4 regions of the Mesorhizobium sp. M0698 genome follow, and region 1 is predicted to be linked to each of the others. Evidence: predicted binding sites of a transcription regulator. Region 1 holds the regulator's gene; each other region holds the start of a gene.
The links. The regulator PhoB, encoded in region 1, activates phosphate uptake and scavenging genes when phosphate is short. The targets are predictions, from matches to a motif close to TGTCATNNANCTGTCAT.
Positions count from the first base shown of each region.

Region 2: NKI16_RS22240 (PhoX family protein) is a predicted target of PhoB. The motif match lies at 1,750-1,766, and genes of this name have one in related genera.
Region 3: phnC (phosphonate ABC transporter ATP-binding protein) is a predicted target of PhoB. The motif match lies at 1,744-1,760, and genes of this name have one in related genera.
Region 4: ugpB (sn-glycerol-3-phosphate ABC transporter substrate-binding protein UgpB) is a predicted target of PhoB. The motif match lies at 2,227-2,243, and genes of this name have one in related genera.

Region 1 is NZ_JAMYPQ010000009.1:197,870-203,455, reverse strand. Features, by position in the region: gene xylF (D-xylose ABC transporter substrate-binding protein) at 1-385, opposite strand, end outside; gene NKI16_RS19845 (ROK family protein) at 672-1,916, shown strand; gene phoB (phosphate regulon transcriptional regulator PhoB) at 1,926-2,615, opposite strand; gene phoU (phosphate signaling complex protein PhoU) at 2,632-3,339, opposite strand; gene pstB (phosphate ABC transporter ATP-binding protein PstB) at 3,372-4,175, opposite strand; gene pstA (phosphate ABC transporter permease PstA) at 4,172-5,023, opposite strand; gene pstC (phosphate ABC transporter permease subunit PstC) at 5,027-5,586, opposite strand, start outside.
Region 2 is NZ_JAMYPQ010000012.1:50,958-56,543, reverse strand. Features, by position in the region: gene NKI16_RS22240 (PhoX family protein) at 1-1,681, opposite strand, end outside; gene NKI16_RS22235 (hypothetical protein) at 1,885-2,223, shown strand; gene NKI16_RS22230 (phosphatase PAP2 family protein) at 2,238-2,939, shown strand; partial or broken gene NKI16_RS22225 (sodium-independent anion transporter) at 3,199-3,423, shown strand; gene NKI16_RS22220 (SMP-30/gluconolactonase/LRE family protein) at 3,460-4,320, opposite strand; gene NKI16_RS22215 (helix-turn-helix domain-containing protein) at 4,436-5,239, shown strand; partial or broken gene NKI16_RS22210 (C40 family peptidase) at 5,366-5,586, opposite strand, start outside.
Region 3 is NZ_JAMYPQ010000002.1:198,906-204,491, reverse strand. Features, by position in the region: gene phnK (phosphonate C-P lyase system protein PhnK) at 1-16, shown strand, start outside; gene phnL (phosphonate C-P lyase system protein PhnL) at 243-950, shown strand; gene NKI16_RS05595 (DapH/DapD/GlmU-related protein) at 947-1,564, shown strand; gene phnC (phosphonate ABC transporter ATP-binding protein) at 1,842-2,690, shown strand; gene phnD (phosphonate ABC transporter substrate-binding protein) at 2,781-3,689, shown strand; gene phnE (phosphonate ABC transporter, permease protein PhnE) at 3,849-4,805, shown strand; gene phnE (phosphonate ABC transporter, permease protein PhnE) at 4,873-5,586, shown strand, end outside.
Region 4 is NZ_JAMYPQ010000002.1:85,868-91,453, forward strand. Features, by position in the region: gene NKI16_RS05020 (bifunctional diguanylate cyclase/phosphodiesterase) at 1-2,009, opposite strand, end outside; gene ugpB (sn-glycerol-3-phosphate ABC transporter substrate-binding protein UgpB) at 2,306-3,616, shown strand; gene ugpA (sn-glycerol-3-phosphate ABC transporter permease UgpA) at 3,698-4,582, shown strand; gene ugpE (sn-glycerol-3-phosphate ABC transporter permease UgpE) at 4,591-5,439, shown strand; gene ugpC (sn-glycerol-3-phosphate ABC transporter ATP-binding protein UgpC) at 5,447-5,586, shown strand, end outside.

The DNA.
Region 1 (5,586 bases):
TGTCGAAGGTCAGATAGAACACGTCCTTGTTCTCGATCAGCCGGTCATAGCCGACGACCGGGATGCCTTCGTCCAGTGCCTTCTGCACGGCCGGCCCGATGGCCGAGGCGTCCTGCGCCAGGATGATCAGTGCGCTGGCGCCCTGCGAGATCAGGCTCTCGACGTCGGTGAGCTGCTTGCCGGGGTTGGACTGTGCGTCGGCGGAAATATACTTGTCGCCTGCGGCCTCAATGGCCGCCTTCATTGCGGCCTCGTCGGTCTTCCAGCGCTCTTCCTGGAAGTTCGACCAGGAAACGCCGATGACCTTGTCTTTAGCCTGCGCCACCGACGCCAGCGCCAGCGTCATGGCGACACCCGCCAGAATGGCGGTCGTGAATTTCTTCATCATATCCTCCCTGCGCCGCGTACGGCGTGACCAATTGGCTCAAAGACCAGCTTAGAAGCTCTAATTTTTTCGAGCCTCGAAAAAATACTGGCCCGATCTCCGGCTGCTGTCAACATCGATTCTGATGGATTTTGATGACTCTGCGAGTTTTTTCGAGCGTCGGAATAAACGATGACAGCGCCACCTGCATCTGACACTATTTGCCTGCGTCCGACACTATTTGTCGGACATTACCGACGGCTTCCGGTTCATGAGCGGCCGCGGCAACCGGGAGGAAAGCAAAACAATGTCGGTCGGAATCCGCCATGACGATTTGCGCCGGCGCAACCGGGCGATGGTGATCTCGGCGGTGCGCCGGGCCGGCCAGCCATCGCGTACTGAGATCGCAGCTACTACCGGCCTCAGTCATTCGACCATATCGGCGATCTCTTCCGACCTGATACGGGAAGGCATCCTCGCCGAGAGCAAGGCAAGTGAGCCCGTTTCGTTGAAACGCGGTCGTCCGCAGGTCGGCCTCGCCCTCAACCCGGAAGCGGCGGCGGTGCTGACCGTGGTGTTGTCGCTGAATTTCCTGTCGGCCGCCATTATCGACTATACGGGACAGGTGGTCGCCGAGGAACAGCGCCGGCTGGACACGCTGACCATGCCGCGCGACGAGCTGATCCGTGAATGCATGGCCATCGTCCGGCGCCGGCTGCAGGATCCAGACCTTGACGTCCGCAGTGTCGCCCGCATCGCCCTGGCGATTCAGGGCATTACCGACTCCCCTGCACGCGCCATGCTGTGGTCGCCGATCACGCCGCAGACCGACATCGCCTTTGCCGACATGCTGGAGGACGAATTCGGCATCCCGGCAACGGTGGAGAACGACTGCAACATGATGGCGGTGGCTTTGCGCTGGCGCAATCCGGATCGCTATCGCGACGACTTCATCGCCATCCTGCTTTCGCATGGCATCGGCATGGGGCTGGTGCTGAAGGGCGAACTGTTCACCGGGACGCATTCCTCGGGTGGCGAATTTGGCCACATGATCCATCGTCCGGGCGGCGCGCTCTGCCGTTGCGGGCGGCGCGGCTGCATCGAGGCCTATGCCGGCAACTACGCCATCTGGCGCAACGCCAGGCAGATGAGCGAAGAAAGCGAACCGATCGCCGACGTCAGCGACGCCGACATGCGAGCACTGGCGGCCCGGGCGCGCGAGAAAGATGGGCCGGAACGCGAGGCCTACCGCAAGGCCGGCGAAGCGCTGGGTTTCGGTCTCGGCTCGCTGTTCGCGCTGATCGATCCGGCACCGGTCGCGATGGTCGGCGCCAGTGCCGCCGCCTTCGATCTGATCGAGCCGGCCTTGCGGAAGGCAATCGCCCAGACCGCCGGCGGCCAGCATTCGGGCTCGATCTCCTTCGATACAGAGCCGAACGAATTGCCGCTGATCCGCGAAGGCTGCGCGATGCGGGCGCTAAGCTTCGTCGACCAGGAGATTTTCGCGCCGGGCGCGCAAATGAGGCCCAGCGTCAGAAAGAACGTAGCCTGACCAGGCGGGTCAATCTTCCCTGATCGCATAGCCGGCACCGCGGATGGTGCGGATGACATCCGGCATCCGGCCGTTGTTGACGGCTTTGCGCAGCCGCCCGACATGCACGTCGACGGTGCGTTCGTCGATGTAGATTGTCTCGCCCCAGACATTATCGAGTAACTGGCTGCGCGAGAAGACACGGCCCGGATGCCGCATCATGAACTCGAGCAGCCGGAATTCGGTCGGCCCGAGCCTGATTTCGCTCTTCTTGCGATAGACCCTGTGCGATTCGCGATCGAGCACGATGTCGCCGACCTTCAGCACGCTGGACAGCACTTCCGGCTTGGCGCGCCGCAGCAGCGCCTTGACCCTGGCCATGAATTCCGGTGTCGAAAACGGTTTGACCAGATAGTCGTCGGCGCCGGTCGAAAGCCCGCGCACCCGGTCGCTCTCCTCGCCGCGCGCGGTCAGCATGATGATCGGCAGCCGCTCGGTTTCGGGGCGCACCCGCAACCGACGACAGAGCTCGATGCCGGAAACCGCTGGTATCATCCAGTCGAGCACCAAAAGGTCGGGCACATTCTCCTGCAAACGGATCTCGGCTTCGTCGCCGCGTGTCACCACCTCGACCTGGTAGCCTTCGGATTCGAGATTGTAGCGGAGCAGCACACCCAATGGCTCCTCGTCCTCCACCACCATTATGCGTGGTGCGATCATCGGCTGGGCACCCCCATCATGTCACCGGTGCGGACATTGTCGTTTCGTCCTGCTTCGGACGATTGACCGGCAATTGCTCGCCGGTCAGCACATAATACGCATTTTCGGCGATGTTGGTGACATGGTCGCCGATCCGCTCCAGATTCTTGGCGCAGAACAGCAGGTGCGTGCAAGCGGTGATGTTGCGCGGATCTTCCATCATGTAGGTCAACAGCTCGCGGAACACGGACGTGTATTTGACGTCGATGCGCTCGTCGGCGGCACGCAGCTTGGCCAACGCGGCCGCATCGCCTGCAGCATATTCCTCGATGACACCCTGCACCTGGATGAGAACCAGCTGCGCCATCGCGTCGATGGAATGCGACAGGTCCCGCGGCGTGGCGCTGAGGCCGACCGCACTCACGCGCTTGGCGATATTCTTGGCAAGGTCGCCGATGCGTTCGAGGTCGCCCGCCATGCGGATCGCTCCGACCACATGGCGAAGATCGTGGGCCATCGGCTGGCGTTTGGCGATCAGGGTGATGGCGCGGTCGTCCAGTTCGCGTTGACGCGCATCCATGATGGCGTCGTCGGAAACGACGCGTTGCGCCAGCACGTTGTCGGAATTCAACAGGGCCTTGGTCGCCCCGCCGACCATCGAACCGGCGAGGTCGGCCATGTCGCGGATCAGCTTGCTGATCTGCTCGAGATCCTCGTCGAAAGAAGCGACTGTGTGTTCGCCCATGGTCCTGTCCTCATATGCATGATCGGAACGGCTCAGCCGAAGCGGCCAGTGATGTAGTCCTGCGTGCGCTTCTCGCGGGGCGACGTGAAGATCTTCTCGGTCCGGTCGAACTCGACCAGTTCACCCAGATACATGAAGGCGGTCTGGCGCGACACGCGCGCCGCCTGCTGCATGTTGTGGGTGACGATGACGATCGTATAGTCGGCTTGCAATTCGTCGATCAGTTCCTCGATCTTGGCAGTCGACAGCGGGTCGAGGGCCGAAGCCGGTTCGTCGAGCAGAATGACTTCCGGCTTCACGGCCACGGTGCGGGCGATACAGAGCCGCTGCTGCTGGCCGCCGGACAGGCTCAAGCCGCTGGCGTTGAGCTTGTCCTTGACCTCGCTCCACAGCGCGGCGCGCTTCAACGCCTGTTCGACGCGGCCGTCCATCTCGGACTTGCCGAGGTTCTCGTAGAGCCTGACGCCGAAGGCGATGTTCTCGTAGATCGACATCGGGAACGGCGTCGGCTTCTGGAACAGCATGCCGATCTTGGTCCTGAGGAGGTTGAGATCCTGCGACCGGTCGAGAATGTTCTTGCCGTCGAGCAGCACCTGGCCCTCGGCCGTCTGTTTTGGGTAGAGCTCATAGATGCGGTTGAACACACGCAGCAGCGTCGATTTCCCGCACCCCGAAGGGCCGATGAAGGCCGTGACACTGCGCTCAGGCAGTGACAGGCTGATGTCCTTCAGCGCCTTGCTCTGGCCGTAGTAGAAGTTGAGATTCTTGACCTCGATCTTCGTCTTCTCGACGACCGTTTCGGCCATCGTCATGTCTGGGGACAACATCTGTGTCATCTGTCCTCTCTGCGTCCGGTAAGGCTGCGGGCGAGGATGCTCAAGCCCAGAACCGTCAGGGTGATTATGAGTGCGCCGGTCCACGCCAGTTGCTGCCATTCCTCGTAAGGGCTGAGAGCGAACTGGAAGATGGTCACCGGCAGGCTGGCCATCGGCGCGTTGATATTGCTGCTCCAGAACTGGTTGTTGAGCGCGGTGAAGAGCAGCGGCGCCGTCTCGCCGGAAATGCGTGCTATCGCCAGCAATATGCCGGTGACGATGCCGGACAATGCGGCGCGGTAGGCGACCGAACGGATCACCACCCAGCGTGGCGCGCCGATCGCGGCACCGGCTTCACGCAACGCGTTCGGCACCAGGTTGAGCATGTCTTCAGTGGTGCGCACGACCACCGGAATGACCAGGATGGCAAGCGCAACGGCGCCGGCAATGGCCGAGAAATGTCCCATTGGCCGCACCATCAGCTCATAGACAAACAAGCCGATGATGATCGACGGCGCCGACAACAGGATGTCGTTGATGAAGCGGACGACGGTGGTGATGCGCGAAAAGCGTCCATACTCGGCCATGTAGGTTCCCGCCAGCACGCCGATCGGCGTGCCGACGACAACGGCGATGATCGTCATCAGCAGGCTGCCCGCGATGGCATTGAGCAGGCCGCCGGCCTCGCCCGGTGGTGGCGTCATCTCGGTGAAGACCGCGAGCGAAAGCCCGGCTGTGCCCTTATAGACCAGTGCGCCGAGGATGAGCGCCAGCCAGGCAAGCCCGATGCCGGCGGCGACGACGCAAAGCGCCATCATCACCGAATTCCTGGCTTTGCGGCGGCTGTGGAGCGATGAGGATGTCGACATCGGTCAGGCTCCCGTACGGGCGTCGATCCGCATCAGCATATAGCGGGCGGCGGCAAGGATCAGGAAGGTGATGACGAAGAGGATCAGGCCGAGCGAAACCAGCGAGGAGGTGTAGAGGTCGCCGTCGGCCTCGGTGAATTCATTGGCGATGGTCGCCGAGATCGTCGTGCCCGGCGCGAACAGGGAGGCACTGATGCGGTGGGCGTTGCCGATGACGAAGGTCACCGCCATGGTCTCGCCGAGCGCCCGGCCGAGGCCAAGCATGACGCCGCCCATGATGCCGATGCGGGTATAGGGAATGACCACGCGCCGGGTCACTTCCCAGGTCGTGCAACCGATGCCATAGGCCGATTCCTTCAGCACCGCCGGCACCGTATCGAAGACGTCTTTGGTGATCGAGGTGATGAAGGGCAGCACCATGATGGCAAGGATCAGCGCCGAGGTCAGAAGGCCGATGCCGTAAGGAGGGCCAGCGAAAAGGCTGGATAGTCCCGGCACGCCGTGGAAGACGTTGATGATGAAGGGCTGTATCGCCGTCTGCAGGAACGGCGCGAACACGAACA
Region 2 (5,586 bases), on a different contig from region 1:
GGCCTTGGCCGTCGGTGGCGACCCAGAGGCGGCCGGCCGAATCGACCGCGCAATTATCCGGCATCCCGAACCAGCCATTGGCGGTGGTTGCGGTCGAGAAGGTGGCGCCGACGTCGGCCACAGCGGGATCGCCGCATTTCAGCAGGATTTCCCACTTGCCCTTTGTCGCAGTGAAATCGCCGCCGTCCTCGACGATCTCGATGATATGGCCAAAGGCGTTCTCGGCACGTGGGTTGGCGGCGTCAACCTGGTCGGCTTTTCGTTTCGAATTGTTGGTCAGCATGACGTAGACCTTGCCGTTGGCGGCATTGGGCTGGATGTCTTCCGGACGGTCCATCTTGGTGGCGCCGAGCAGGTCGGCGGCGCGGCGCGTCTCGATCAGCACATCGGCCTGGCCGGCAAAGCCGTTCTCCGCCGTCAGCGGCCCCTGGCCGAAGACGATCGGCAGCCACTCGACCGAACCGTCGTCGGCAAACTTGGCGACATGCAAGGTGCCGTCGTCGAGCAAATCCATGTTGGCGGCGCGGTCGTCCGGATTGAACTTGCCTGTGGTAACGAACTTATAGGCGTAGTCGAAGCGCTCGTCGTCACCGAGATAGAAGACGACACGGCCATCCTTGGCGACGATCGATTCGGCGCCCTCATGCTTGAAGCGCCCCATCGCGGTGCGCTTCCTCGGCGCCGAAGTCGGATCCTGGACGTCGACCTCGACGATCCAGCCGAAGCGGTTCGGCTCGTTCGGCTCCTTGCCGATATCGAAACGGTCGTAATGCGCTGCCCATTCATAGGCACCTTCGGGAATGCCGAGGCGCTTGTAATTGGCGGCTTCCTTATGCCCCTGCGGCAGCTCGCCCGAGAAATAGCCGTGGATGTTCTCCTCGGCCATGACATAGGTGCCCCATGGCGTGACGCCGCCGGCGCAATTGTTGATGGTGCCGATGACCTTCGTGCCGGTCGGATCGGCGCTGGTCTTGACGCGGTCGTGGCCGGCGACCGGGCCGGAGAGCGCGATCTCGGTGTTGGAGGTGATGCGGCGGTTGAGCTTGCCGTCGCGAACGACCTGCCATTTGCCTGATACCTTGCGTATCTCGACGATAGTGCCGCCATGCGCCGTCATCTCGACGTCGACTTGTTCCTTGCTGAGGGGCGCCTGCTTGGCCTTGCCGTCGACGATGGTGACGAGGCCCGGAAACATCAGGTGCGGATTGGTGTATTCGTGGTTGACCACCAGCAGGCCGTGCTCGGCCGAGCCGTCGATCGGGATATAGCCGACATAGTCGTTGTTGTAGCCGAATTGTCTGGCCTGGGCTTCCGCCGACTGTTTTGTCGGATCGAATTCCGGCGAATCGGCGAACAGCGGATCGCCCCAGCGCAGCAGTACATCGGCGTCATAGCCGGGTGCGACGTGATGCTTGTCGTCGATGCCGGCCTCGAGCTCGTCAAAAGCGAAGGCGGAGCCTTCGGCGGCGCGGGCATTGTCGGCGGTGATCAGCGCCAGCGGGCTGACGGTAGCGGCTATGGCCGAGACGGCAAGCGAGCCCTTGAGGAAGCCGCGGCGCGAGAACCGCGCGGCGATGATCTCACCCATGGTGCGGTTGTCGGTGGGATTGGCTCCTGGCCCATCGTTTTCCTCGAGCAGGCTGGTGCGGAAATGGGCGTCAGGGGAGCGATGTTCGGTCATAGTGGGCCTGCCTCTGGCTGGATGGATTGCTGGAGCGTGTTGCCTGGCCAATCCGGTATCGCCGGCAGGTCACAGTTTGATGACATGCCGGCTAATTACCATCTGCGATTTCGTGTCCAACATCGGGCCCGCTTGACCGCGACCGGCGCTTCGGAAACAAGAGCTGCGGCAGGCGCGTAGGGACACATCGGGAGAGAACAAAAGTGAGTTTCTGGGGACTTGGGCAGCTCTGCGTTTCGACGGTGATCTTCCTGCTGGCGGCGATGGCCGCAAAACAGTGGGGGCTGGCGCCGAGCCTCGGCAAGATTGTGCTGACGTTGGCGCTCTATTCGCTGGGCAATCTGATCATGCTGAGGCTGATCCGTGAATTCGGCATGTCGGTGTCGTTCAGCCTGTCGGCGGTGATCCAGCTGGTGTCGGTGAATGTGGTGGCGCTGGTCTTCTTCGGCGAGCGCGTCAATGCCTTACAGGCAACCGGCATCGTGCTTGCCATCGCAGCTGTGGCGCTGATCACGCTCGGGCCCTATCTGCAAAGGCTGTAACTGCGATCGGGCCGATGAAGAAGATTGCAAGCAGACTGCGCAACTGGCTGGAGTTCCCGGTTCTGCTTGCCGGGCTGGTCATTGCCGGCGGGCTGTGGGGGTTCGAGGAGCTGATGGAGCTGGCGCGGGCCACCACGCCGCATGCCTTCGACACCGAAATCCTGCTTGCCTTCCGCGAGGCCGGGCAGCCTGACAATCCGATCGGACCGGCGTGGCTGGAAGGGGCGATGCGCGACATCACCAGCCTCGGCAGCGCCAGCGTACTGGTGCTGATCACGGCAGCAATGATCGTCTATCTGCTCCTTATCCGCAGGCCAGGCGCGGCGCTTCTCATGTTCGTCGCGGTAGCGGGCGGCCAGCTCCTGTCAAGCGTGCTGAAATTCGATATCGACCGACCGCGCCCTGATCTGGTCTCGCATCTCGCCGATGTGGCATCGCTTTCGTTTCCGAGCGGCCACGCCATGCTGTCGGCGGTGACATATTTGACGCTGGGCAGCATGGCGGCGCGGTTTTTGCCCGGGCGGACAACGAAGATCTATGTACTCGGGCTGGCGGTGCTGACGACGGTGGTGGTCGGCATCAGCCGCATCTATCTCGGCGTCCACTGGCCGTCCGACGTATTGGCCGGCTGGTGCGCCGGCTTTGCCTGGGCGATGCTGTGCTGGCTTGCGGCACGGTTCCTGCAGCGATGGCTTGGGCGGGCCGACGGCACCTGACTCAAATCAGCCTATTGATCAGGCCATGACCGCAGCCTGCCAGCAGGAAAACCATCGACAGCAAGGCTGTCGAGGTCGCCAACGCTTTGAATATCTTCACCCGCTCATCCTTTTGAAGTCGTGCCTGTGAAATCGGGATCGCAGTGGATGTCCCGCCAAACGATGCCGAGGTTTGTAGCATGACAGCGCATCGGCTGGCAAAGAGTGCTGCATGTTTGGAGGCAGACGATCAATCCTTGGCGCAGGAAGACGTCGCCGACCGCGCCAGCGCAGGAACTTCATCCTCGACTGTTCGGCGGTGCCGTTCTTCGATTCAACGGCGGCCAATGTCATCGAGGGTGCGGCCCACAAGGCGAGCCGCGCCGGCGTTCGCTTCATTATATCAGGCGCTTCGCCGCAGATACGCCGCATGCTGATCAACCACGGCGTCAAGCAGCCGCTGGTGACTTATGCCGCCTCGATCACGGATCGCGGGCGCAGCTGAAGAAAGCCGCGCCCGCCGCCTGAGCCGATGGCTGGCTTAGTCGAGGCCCAATGCCGCGATCTCGCCGTCGTTCATCAGCGGCACGAAGATTGTCGACTTGCCGTCGGTGCCGATGTCGGCGCTGCCCGGCTTGAACGTCGCAACCGCTTGCGGCGTGCCGCCGGCTTTGTAGCGGTAGAGCGTGCCGGTCATATACGCGGTGGCGTAGATGCTGCCGCCGATGGCAACGACGCCATCGAGGTTGGCAAACTTTTCCGCGCCGGGCAGTGGCGAAACGGCCTTGGTAGCAAGATCGACCGAGAGCAGGCCGCCCGGCTCCGCGGTGCTGAAGTCGGGCTTGATGCCCTTGCCCCAGGAAGCGACGATCAGCCGGCCGCCATCGGCGAAGATGCCATTCGGCGAAGCAAGCGCCGCATCCCTGACGAACGGTTCGGGCCGGTCGCCGTCGATGCGATAGATCGTATCGGCAAGCATATCCGTGACATAGATCTTGCCGGACGCGTCGGCGGTCACGTCGTTGAGGAAGACCGCGTTCGGCACGTCGATCGTCGATGTTAGCTTGCCGCTTGCGAGATCGACGACGCGCACATGGGTGAGGTCGGCGACGTAGAGTTTGCCGCCGACAATCGCCATGCCCTTGGGCGCGTCCATGCCGTCGGTCCAGTGTTGCGTGACTAGCTTGCCGTCCATCGACAGGATCGACAGATAGCCGTTGCCGTCGGCTTCGCCGGGATTGCCGACGATGTTCGAGACGACAACGCGCTGGCCGGCGGCGTCGAACAGCGCCGATTCAGGCTGCTCGAGGCCGCCGGTGCGCCAGAGTTCAGCGGCCTGAACTGCCGGCGCGGCTGCGATGCCGACCAGGGCGAGAAGTATCGAGGTGAAGAGGCTCGTCATGGCTAGTCTCCTGTAATGGACTGGCGGAGAGCTAGGCCTTTCGATACTTTTCGGGAAGAGCTATCAGGACTAGTACCGAAGGCTGATACCAAATCGTGCAAAAGAGGTGCATCCCATGAACGGCCTGATCTTCGAAGCGCTGAAGCGGACGCTTAAGGCAAAGGGCATCACCTATCGCGTCCTTGCCGAGCGGATGGGTGTTTCCGAGCCGACGGTGAAGCGCATCTTCCACGAGCGCAACTGCAAGCTCGACCGGCTGATGGAGATCTGCACTGCCGCCGGCGTAGAGTTGGAGAACGTGCTCGGCTCTATGAACAGAGGACCAGGACCCGCCAACCAGATCGCGCCGGAGATCGAGCGCAAGCTCGCCGGGCGGCCGGCACTGCTGTTCGTCTTTGTCATGCTTTCCGAGAAATTCACGCCGGAAGGCATCATGCGCTCACAAGGATTGAGCGAGGCTTCGATGTTCCTCTATTTGCGCGACCTCGAGGAACTCGGCCTTATCGCGCTCGGTCGCGGCCTGTCGGCGAGGCTGCTGGTCGAGGCGCCGATCCAGTGGAATTTCGAGGGGCCATTGCGGCCGCTGTTCGAGACGACCAACAAGAATTTCATCGGCTGGGCCATCACCCATCTTGAGCGCGAGTCGACGTTCGTCAGCTTCTCCAGGCGGATGCGGCCGGAAACGGCGGAAATGGTCAGGCGCGAGGCGGAGGAATTGGCGGAGCGCGCCAAATTGCTTGCTCATCACGACCAGCACACGACGCCCGAAGACGGACTGGTCGGCTACAAGTGGACGTTTGCGTTCGGTGCAACGCCGTTCCCGGTGATCATGCCGATCGGGCCGCATCCGCGCGACGCAGGCGCACGGACGGACGATCGAGTTGCGGCTGCCGCAAACGGACGACGTCTGCCGGCCTAGGTCAAAATGCAGAACGACCGAGTCCGGGCTGTTGGCGGCAGCCAGTCTGACTGAGCTTCTTACCCCTGAATATCGGCCGCAAACCGGTTCTCAGAGGGTCCCCTGCTCAAACACAAGATCGAGCGGCTATTCGGCGGTCTTGTTCGCCACCTTGTCATCCCAGACCATCTGCCGGTAGTCGAAGCCGTATTCCAGCGTCGGCTTGACAATACGGAAATAGGGCGACAGGTCGAAATCGCGCGGCGTGTAGAGCGAGTGATGGCGGATGTGCAGGATTTTCCCTGCGCGAATAGCTCGACTGGGCCGAGGCACGGCCAGGCGCCCGGGTAATCTCCGGCAGGATCGGG
Region 3 (5,586 bases), on a different contig from region 1:
GATTCTGCAGGTGTGACGATGATTGTTCCGGCGTACCCCCCTCTGGCCTTCCGGCCATCTCCCCCTCAAGGGGGGAGATTAGCTGCCGCGTACGGTTTCGCCACTCTCCAACGTTGCAGAACGAGCGAGACGGGGAGGCTGCCAATCTCCCCCCTTGAGGGGGAGATGGCCGGCAGGCCAGAGGGGGGTGCTCAGGCGAAGACATTGCGGGCCGGCGAAGCGCCGAACGGGAGAACCCTCTGATGGCAACCCCGCTCGTTGTCTCCGATGTCGCGAAGAGCTTCACCATGCACCTGCGCGACGGCATCAAACTGCCGGTGGTCGCCGGTGTCTCATTCGCGATCAGGGCCAGCGAATGCGCCGTGCTCGGCGGCCCGTCCGGCGCCGGCAAGAGCTCGATCCTGAAAATGCTCTACGGAAATTATGCCGCCGATGAAGGCCAGATCATCGTCCAGCACGAGGGCGGGCTCATCGATCTCGCCTCGGCCAGCCCGCGCACCGTGCTTGCCGTGCGCCGGCTTACCATCGGCTATGTCAGCCAGTTCCTGCGCACCGTGCCGCGTGTCTCCGCGCTCGACGTCGTGGCCGAACCGCTGGTCGAGCGCGGCGAGGAGCGCGAGGTCGCGCACGGCAAGGCACGCGCCTTGCTGGCGCAGCTCAACCTGCCGGAGAAGCTCTGGGCGCTGCCGCCGGCGACGTTCTCCGGCGGTGAACAGCAGCGCGTCAACATCGCGCGCGGCTTCAGCACCGAGCACCCGATCCTGCTGCTCGACGAGCCGACCGCTTCGCTCGACGCCAGGAACCGCGATGTGGTGATTTCCCTGATCGCCGCCAAGAAGGCAGCGGGGGTCGCTTTGCTCGGCATCTTCCACGATCACGACGTGCGTGAGGCGGTCGCCGATCGCGTCATCGACGTGACCGCCTTCGCCGCCGGGAAAATCGCCGCATGACCAGGAAACTGTCGGAGGCGCCGCTGATCCACGAGACGGCGGAAGTCGAGAACTCGACGCTTGGCCGCTGGACCGAGATCGCCGAGCGCTGCCGGGTTTCCGAAAGCACGCTCGGCGACTATTCCTACATGATGCAGGACTGCGGCGTCTGGTGCGCAACGATCGGCAAATTCGCCAACATCGCCGCAAGCGTGCGCATCAACGCTACCAACCATCCGACCTGGCGGCCGACGCTGCACCATTTCACCTATCGCGCCTCCGACTATTGGGATGACGCCGAGCACGAGAGCGAATTCTTCGCCAAGCGCCGCGCCAAACGCGTCACCATCGGCCACGACACCTGGCTCGGCCACGGCTCGACCATCCTGCCGGGCGTCACCGTCGGCGATGGCGCGGCGGTCGGTGCCGGCGCGGTGGTGTCGAAGGACGTCGCGCCCTACACCGTCGTCGCCGGCGTACCGGCCAAGCCGATCCGCGAACGCTTCGACCGCCGCACCGCGGAGCGCTACCAGGCGCTCGCCTGGTGGGACTGGGACCATGCAAGGCTGCGCGCCGCGCTCGACGATTTTCGGGAATTGTCGGCGGAGGCGTTTCTGGAGAAATATGGCGTCTAAGGGATCGTGAACGGTGAATGGTGAATAGTGAATGGCGGGACGGATAGGTTTCGAGGCTTAGGGAAGCCTCTCTTGCCACCATTCACTATTCACTATTCACTATTCACCATTCACCATTCACCATTCACCATTCGAGCTTCTCGCGCCGAGTTGATCCCGCCCCGCTCCAGGCTGTGGGCAGTAACAAAACTGACATCGTTCCGACACTGCAGGTTCATGCGGCTGCGCTAGCCAGGGTAAACAGACCTTCAATTGCGATTGGACTGGAGCCTGCACCATGTCAGCTACGCTCGAAATCCGCGGCGTCACCCGCCGGTTCGGCAAGAACACCGCCGTCAGCAATGTTCACATCGCGATCCCGCAAGGCCAGATGGTCGGCATCATTGGCCGCTCCGGCGCCGGCAAATCGACGCTGCTGCGCATGATTAACCGCCTCATCGATCCCAGCCAGGGATCCATCCTGTTCAACGGCGTCGAGGTCTCCGGGTTGCGCGGCTCGCCGCTCCGGCGATGGCAGCGCGACTGCGCCATGATCTTCCAGCAGTTCAATCTGGTGCCGCGCCTCGATGTGCTGACCAATGTGCTGCTCGGCCGGCTCAACCACCGCTCGACGCTGTCCAACCTGTTTGGCATGTTCTCCCGCGGTGAATGCGCCGAGGCGGTTGCAGCCCTCGAGCGCCTCGACATCGCCCGCACCGCCCTGCAGCCGGCCGGCACGCTTTCCGGCGGCCAGCAGCAGCGCGTTGCGATTGCGCGCGCCATGATGCAGCAGCCGAAGGTGTTGCTGGCGGATGAGCCGATTGCCTCGCTCGATCCGCTCAACGCCAAGGTGGTGATGGATTCGCTGCAGGACATCAATTTGCGCGAGGGCATCACCGTCATCACAAATCTGCATACGCTGGATACGGCCCGCACCTACTGCAACCGCATCATCGGCATGGCCGCCGGCAAGGTCGTCTTCGACGGCCCGCCCGAAGCCCTCAACCGCGAGGCCGTGCGCATGGTCTACGGCGCCGACAGCAATGGCGGCGAAATCTCCGAGGCCATCACCTCCACCAGTGTCACCATCAAACAGAAAATCGCTGCATCCGCCGGACCGCTCGAGCCCGCATTCCCGGGATATTGAGAACGGCCTGATCGCCCGCCCGCGTCAAAGGCACCTGTCAAAAAATTCGAACGCTACCGGCGCGAGGCCGGGACCAACAGGAGAGAGATAATGTTCAGGAAGATGGTTTTTGGCGCCGTTTCATTGCTCGCCATCGCGGCAAGCGCCGCTCACGCCCAGGATATCAAGGAATTCCGCATCGGCATCCTTGGCGGTGAAAACGAAGCGGACCGGCTGCGCAACTTTCAGTGCCTCGCCGATCACCTGAAGTCCGAATTCGGCTTCGAGAAGGTCTCGCTGTTCCCGGCCGCCGACTATGACGGCGTTATCCAGGGCCTGCTCGGCGGCACGCTCGATTTCGCAGAGCTTGGCGCGTCGGGCTATGCCAGCGTCTACCTCAAGGATCCGAACGCCGTGACCCCGATCCTCACCACCCAGCAGACCGACGGCGCGACCGGCTATTATTCGATCGGCCTTGCGCTGAAGTCGTCCGGCATCACCGACATCAAGTCGGCCAAGGGCAAGAAGCTCGGCTATGCCGACCCGGATTCGACCTCCGGCTACCTGATCCCGCTGACCCAGATCCCGAAAGACACCGGCGCTTCGAACGAAACCTTCTTCGCCTCGACACAGTTCAATGGCGGCCACGAGAACAACCTCCTCGCGGTTCGCGACGGCAAGGTCGATGTTGCGGTTGACGATTCCTCTGGCATCGGCGACTTCAAGAACGGCTACACCTCCGGCACCTTCCACAAGGAAGTCGCCAAGGGCGCCGTGGACCCCAACGATTTCGTTGAAGTCTGGCGCTCCGGCTTGATCCCGAACGGCCCGCTGGTCGTGCGCACCGCACTCGGCGGCGACATGAGCGCCAAGCTCGCCAACTTCTTCACCAGCCTGCCGGCCAAGGACAAGCCTTGCTTCGAGGCCATCGAAGGCGGCGATTTCACCGGCTACGTTCCGGTGAAGCCGGACTTCTACAGCGTCATCGTCGAAGCCCGCAAAGCCGCGATCGGCGGCTGACGACAATTGCGGAAAGGGCGGCGTCCAGTAGAGCGACGTGCGTCCACTTGGACGCACAAAGTACGCTCTAACACTTAGATGCCGCATCGTGCTTTCCGAAAGTCGACTTTCGGGCCGATGCGGTCGCCGCCCTTTTTGCGTGTCCGCTCGTGACCCCGTATGACCTTCGCCGCTACAATTCGTTCAGACGCGGTCCGGCAGGCAGCAGACGCCTGGCGACGCCAGACGTCCTTGCGCCGGTTCTACACGGCGCTCGGCATCGGCTCACTGCTTGTCGCCATGTGCACAGCCATGTGGTTCGCCGACGAGGCCAATGCCGGACATTTCTTCGATCGGCTGCCGCACATACTGGATTTCCTTGGTTGGCTTGTTCCCAAGGACTGGAACGACGTCTGGCGGGCGCTGTTCGACATCGCATCGCCGCACGACAAGGGCAGCCAAGAGTTCAACTTCCCGCTTGGCCGCGTCTATCTCTGGGGCGGCTTTTATCTACCCGAATATTTCGAGCTGATGCTCACCACGCTTAACGTGGCGCTGGTTTCCACTTTCATCGGCTTTGTCTTTGCGGTGCCCTTTTCCTTCATCGCCGCGCGCAACTTGACGCCCAGTCCGATGCTCAGGCTCGTCGTCAAGCGCTTCATGGAACTGCTTCGCGCCTTCCCCGAGATCGTCATTGCCGGCCTGTTCGCAGCCATCCTCTCGACCGGCCCGGTCGCAGCCATCATCGCCATCGGCCTGCATTCCATCGGCGCCCTCGGCAAGCTCTTCTACGAGATCAACGAAAACATCGACATGCGCGCCGAAGAAGGCCTGCGCGCCGTCGGCGCCAACTGGTTCGAGCGCGTGCGCTTTGCCGGCCTGCCGCAAGTGCTGCCCAATTTCATGTCCTACACGCTGCTCAGGATCGAGATCAATGTGCGTATCTCGACCATTATCGGCGCGGTCGGCGGTGGCGGCATCGGCGAGGAACTGAAGCTCTCCATCTCGCGCGGCTTCGGCGCCAAGACGCTGGCATTGGTGCTGCTGCTGTTCACGACGATCTTCCTCGTCGACCAGTTTTCCGCCTGGCTACGCCGCAAGCTCGTCGGCGAGCAGGCATTCATGATGGGTGCCTGACCATGATCCCAAAAAGTGGATTCCGGTTTTTGGAAAAGATCATGGCAAATCAACAAGAAGACTGCCCATGGCCGCAATGACCGCCGATCAGATGCGGTCGATCGAGGAGCGCTTTCCCCAAGCGTTCCGGCGGCCCTTGTACAAACGCTTCGGCCCGCTGGTCCTGTTCACCGGCATCCTGCTCTATCTCCTCTACGCCTTGTGGTTCTTCAGCCTGCCGCAAGTGCTGAGGGAATCGCACTGGGAGCGCCTGCCGCTCTTCCTGACGCAATGGATCAGCTACGATCTGCAGCCGGAATTCCGTCTCGACCAGCCTCAGATCACACCCAGATATCCGCGTTTTTCGGCGCTCGGCGAAGACCCGCATCCCGATTGGGTCATCACCAACGCCAACGGCTCCTACACCATCCTGATCGACGGCCGGGCCAAATCGGTCACCTTCGACAAGACCGAAGCGACGCTGGTCGCCAATGGCCAGACGGTGCCGGTGTCCTTGGCCAGCGGCAAACCGGTAATATCCGGCCCGGTGCCGGAGTGGATCACCGTGCATGACGATGAGATCGTCGCCAGGATGGGCTTTGCCGGCGAGGTCCGTATAACCGTCGATCGCGTCAAGGTCCGCAAACGCTTTCTCGGCTGGGCGAATTTCGTCTTCGACACACGCTCGCCCTTCTTCGGCAAGTCGCCCGGCGAGGTGGTCTCGTTGCTGATGTCCGGACCCCAGCTCAAGCCGGGCACATCAAACATTGCGCTGGCCGCCGACAATATCTGGAACAACGCC
Region 4 (5,586 bases), on a different contig from region 1:
GGCATGTCCTTCACCAGGGCCGTTTCGGTGATCTCCAGTTCGAGCCTGCCGGGGGCCAGGCCGGATCTCGTCAATGCGTCGTGCACCTTGCGGCTGAAGTTCGGATTGTGAAGTTGCACGGCGGAGACGTTGACGGCGACCATCAGCGGGTTTGTCCAGCGAACAGCATCGTTACAAGCCGTCGTCAGCACCCAGTCGCCGATCTGCGCGATAGTGCCACTGTCCTCGGCCACGGGGATGAAAACGGCCGGAGAAATGTCACCCCGCTCAGGGTGCTGCCAACGGACCAGGGCTTCGAAGCCGATCATCCTGCCGCCGCGGATCTCCTTCTGCGGCTGATAGACGAGGTGGAACTCCTTGCGGGCGATCGCCTGGCGCAATTCATGCTCCATCACGCGCTTGTCGCGGGCCGCGGTGCCCATGGCTATCTCGAAAAACCGATAAGTGTCCCTGCCTTCGGTTTTGGCGCGATGGAGTGCCGTGTCGGCATGGCTGATCAGGCCGGCCTGGTCTTCGGCATCCAGCGGAAAGAAGGCGATGCCGATGCTGGCCGAGACGAGGCCGGAGCCGACCGAAACCCTGTTTTCCTCCCGGATCGCCGCCAGCAAGTCCTCGGCTATCCGGCCTGCGGCCAGGGGGTCGGGGAGGTTCGGAGCTATGATGGCAAATTCATCGCCGCCGAGACGCGCGAGCATCTGTCCGTGGCGCGGGATGCCGGAAATGCAGTGCGCCAGCTTCTGCAGCATAGCATCGCCGGCCCCGTGGCCATAGAGGTCGTTGACTTGCTTGAACCGGTCAAGGTCAAGCAGCAGGAGCGCCAGATGTCCATCCTTGCCGCCACGATCCATCGAGGCGAATTCTGCTTCCAGCCGGGAAGAAAAGCTCCGCCGATTGGCAAGCCCGGTAAGCGGATCGAAATGCGCGAGGCGGAGGATCTCTTGTTCTGCCTTCTTGCGCTCACGGATGTCGCGAACGGCAAGCACCGTATGAGGCCTGCCGCAGTAGGTGATTTTCCTGGCGATCAGCTCGACAGGAATTCTCGCCCCGTCGCTGCCCCTTAACTTCGCTTCCTGCGCCTGTTCGCCGAAGCCGGACATATCGGCTGCGCTCTGTCCGTCGAAAAGCTCGCCGAATTGCATCGTGTTCAGGGTGGCTGTCGCTGTTCCGGTCAGCTTCGCCATACTGTCATTGGCGCTGACAATGCGGGTGCCATCGCAAACGATCAGACCTTCCACCGCCGCATTGGCGAGATCGTGCATGCGATCGGCCTCGAGCTTCTGGCGGCGAAAGCGCAGGTCGATCCACAGCGCGGCACCCGATAGCACAAGGATTATCAGGCTGGCGACCGCTGCGGCAAAGGCCTGGGAAATGGGCTCGATGGAATGTTCGGATATTTCAATCGAGGAATCCGGAATGATCGACACCGCAGCCATCGCGATGAAATGCAAGCTGCAAATCGCCAGCGTTAAAAGCGCGGCGCCGCCGAAAGTCGCGAGCGCTGACGGACGGCGCAAGACGACAAGGAGCGCCAGTGCCGCGAGGGTCACGCCGGCCAGAAGCGATATCGCGACAAGGAGCAGGTTCCATACGACCCGGCCTTCGACCTCGAAAGCTGCCATGCCGATGTAGTGCATCGTCGCGATGGCGCCGCCCAGAATGGCGCCACCGACGAGGAAATGGTCGATGCCGCGGCGCAAGGTGGCGACCCACATCCCAAGCGCGGTCATGATAACGGCGGCGGCAAGCGAAAAGGCGGATAATCCCGGATTGTATGCGTTCGGTATTCCCGGCGTAAACGCGGTCATGGCGATGAAATGCGTCGCCCATATGCCGAACCCGGTCGAGGCTGCGGCGATCATCAGCCAGACAAGCCGGTTTCGCTCGGTCGATCGGCCGACATGCTTAAGGAGATTAACCGCTGAGAAGCAAGAAATTCCACAGACGAGTGCGGCAAGCGCAACCAGTCTCGGATCGTGCTGACTTACAATACAATTATAGACCGTCAGCATCCTGGTTCACTCGGTCTGCCAAAACTAACAGGGGAGGTGTGACTGATTAGTTCTTGGAGATTTTAACGAATGGTTAACCCGCGGGCCATGAGGCGGGTCTTTTCGGGGGAAAACCGACGCCGCTGCGCCGAAAAGACGGTGATGTGATTTCTTGCGCCCGGTTTCGGTAGCGAGTGCACTTTAGGAAGGAATGATGTTCATTGATCCGCAATAAAACCGTTGTCCGATTGTCATCAGCGCCACATATTGGCTTTGCGGAAGTGCCCCTTTCGCCAATGACAAACGGGAGATGAAACATGAAGTTCTTCGGCTTTGCGGCCGGTATCGCCGCCACCGTGACCCTGCTTTCCACCACCTCCGCCTTCGCCGTCACGCAGATCAGCTGGTGGCACGCCATGACCGGCGCCAACGCCGAGGTCGTCGCCAAGATCTCCAAGGATTTCAACGCCAGCCAGAGCGACTATGAGCTCGTTCCGGTGTTCAAGGGCACCTATCCGGAGACGCTGAATGCCGGCATCGCTGCCTTTCGTGCCGGGCAAGCGCCCGATATCCTCCAGGTGTTCGACGTCGGCACCGGCGTGATGATGGCGGCCGAGGGTGCGATAAAGCCGGTGGCCGATGTGATGACCGGCGCCGGGATGACTTTCGACAAGAGCCAGTATCTGCCCGGCATCGTCGGCTATTATTCGAAGCCGGACGGCACCATGCTATCGTTCCCCTACAACTCTTCCTCGCCGATCCTCTACTACAACAAGGACATCTTCCAGAAGGCAGGCCTCGACGTGAACAATCCGCCCAAGACGTGGAACGAGGTGTGGGAAGCTGCCAAGAAGATCAAGACGAGCGGCGCCGCCCCTTGCGGCTATACCTCGACCTGGCTGACCTGGATCCACCTGGAGAATTTCGCGGCGTGGAATGACGTGCCTTGGGCCACCCAGCAGAATGGCCTGGCCGGCGGTGATGTCGAACTCAAGATCAATGCGCCGATTTTCGTCAACCACTTCCAGGCGCTCGCTGACCTGGCCAAGGACGGCACATTCAAATATGGCGGGCGCACCTCCGAAGCCAAGCAGATATTCCTCGCCGGCGAATGCGGCATCTTCACCGAATCGTCGGGCGGCCTCGGCGATATCGTCAAGTCCGGCATGAACTATGGCATCGGCCAGCTTCCTTACGACAGTGACGCCAAGGGTGCCCCGCAGAACACGACGCCGGGCGGTGCCAGCCTGTGGGTGTTCGGCAACAAGTCGGACGAGGAATACAAGGGCGTCGCGGCCTTCTTTGTCTATCTGTCCAAGACCGATGTGCAGGAATATCTGCACCAGAAGTCGGGATACCTGCCTGTGACGCTCGCCGCATACGAGGCGACCAAGAAATCAGGCTTCTATGACAAAAACCCCGGCCGCGAGACACCCATCCTGCAGATGACAGGCAAGGCGCCGACCGACAACTCGAAGGGCGTGCGCCTGCCGAATCTGCCGCAGGTGCGTGATATCCAGAACGAGGAGATCGAGAAGATGCTGGCTGGCCAGCAAACCGCTCAGCAGGCGCTCGACAATGCCGTCGCGCGCGGCAACGCGGCGATCAAGGAAGCGCTGGAGAACTGACGGGATTATCTCGGTTAGTCGGTTGGAATATCGCCCACGCGGGCTCGCGTGGGCGACACCTGGATAGCGAGGGAAATCAGCCTGTCTCCACGCGTCGTCTTTCCCAACAAGATCCTGCCCTACCTGCTGGTGGCGCCACAACTCGCCATCACCCTGGTTTTCTTCTACTGGCCGGCCGGTCAGGCGCTTTACCAGTCGATGCTCAGGCAAGACCCGTTCGGGCTGAAGAGCAGGTTCGTCTGGTTTGCCAATTTCCGGAAGGTGCTGGCCGATCCGGCCTACCTCAACTCGATCAAGGTCACCGTAGTGTTCTCTCTTGCGACCGCGATCGTTGCCATGGTTGTCGCCCTGCTGCTCGCGGTCATGGCCGAGAAGGCCGTGCGCGGCAAAGGCCTCTACCGCACACTGTTGATATGGCCTTACGCCGTGGCGCCGGCGATTGCCGGCATGCTTTGGCTTTTCCTGTTCAATCCCTCGATCGGCTCGTTGGCCTATTTGCTGAGAAGCCTCGGCATCGTATGGGACCCGCTGCTCAACGGCACCCACGCCATGATCCTGCTGGTGTCGGCTGCTGCCTGGAAGCAGATCAGCTATAACTTCCTGTTCTTCGTCGCCGGCCTGCAGGCGGTGCCGAAAACGCTGATCGAAGCGGCGGCCATGGACGGCGCCGGCGAAACCAAGCGCTTCTGGACCATCGTCTTCCCGCTGCTTGCGCCGACAACCTTTTTCCTGCTGGTCGTCAACACCGTCTATGCCCTGTTCGACACGTTCGGCATCGTTCATGCCGTCACCGGCGGCGGGCCCGGCAAGACGACCGAGACGCTGGTCTACAAGGTCTACAATGACGGCTTCGTCAATCTGATCCTGGGCGATTCGGCGGCGCAGTCGGTCATCCTGATGGCCATCGTCATTGCGCTCACAGCGATCCAGTTCCGCTATGTGGAACGCAAAGTCCATTACGGCTGAGGGAAGCGATGATCGGCCAGTCCCCGCTCCGCACCTTCATCGCCCATGCCGTGCTCATCCTCGGCATATTGATCGTGGCTTTTCCGATCTACTACACCTTCGTTGCCTCGACGCACACGCTGCAAACGATCCTCAGGCCGCCCCTGCCGCTCTTGCCCGGCGGCCAGCTATGGAACAATTACAACGAGGCGCTGTTCGCCGGCATCGGTCGTATCGGCGGCGTCAGCGTCGGCAGGCTGCTCCTCAACACCACGATCATGGCGCTCGGCGTTGCGGTGGGAAAGATCTTCATCTCGATCCTGTCGGCCTACGCGATCGTGTTCTTTCGCTTTCCGCTGCGCATGACCTTCTTCTGGCTGATCTTCATCACCTTGATGCTTCCAGTCGAGGTGCGCATCCTGCCGACCTACAAGGTGATGGTCGATCTCGGCATGATCGACACCTATGCCGGCCTGATCGTCCCGCTGATCGCCTCGGCCACCGCAACGCTGCTGTTTCGCCAGTTCTTCATGACCATACCGGGCGAATTGGTCGAGGCGGCGCGTGTCGACGGTGCCGGGCCATGGCGCTTCTTTTTCGATATTCTGGTGCCGCTGTCGCGGACAAACATCGCCGCGCTGTTCGTGATCCTCTTCATCTATGGCTGGACGCAGTATCTTTGGCCGCTGCTCGTCACCAACAGCAACGACATGAACACCATCGTCATCGCGCTGAGAAAGATGGTTTCCTTCGCCGATGCCGACACCCAATGGCACCTCGTGATGGTCACGGCAATGCTGGCCATCGTGCCGCCGATCCTGGTGGTCGTGCTGATGCAACGCTGGTTCGTGCGCGGTCTGGTCGAATCCGAAAAGTGAGAAGCCGATGGCGACCGTGGATCTGAAGGATGTCAGGAAAATCTATCCCAGCGGCGTCGAAGCCGTGAAGGGCGTTTCCATCGCCATTCCCGACAAGGAGCTTTGCGTGCTGGTCGGCCCCTCCGGCTGCGGCAAGTCTACGCTGCT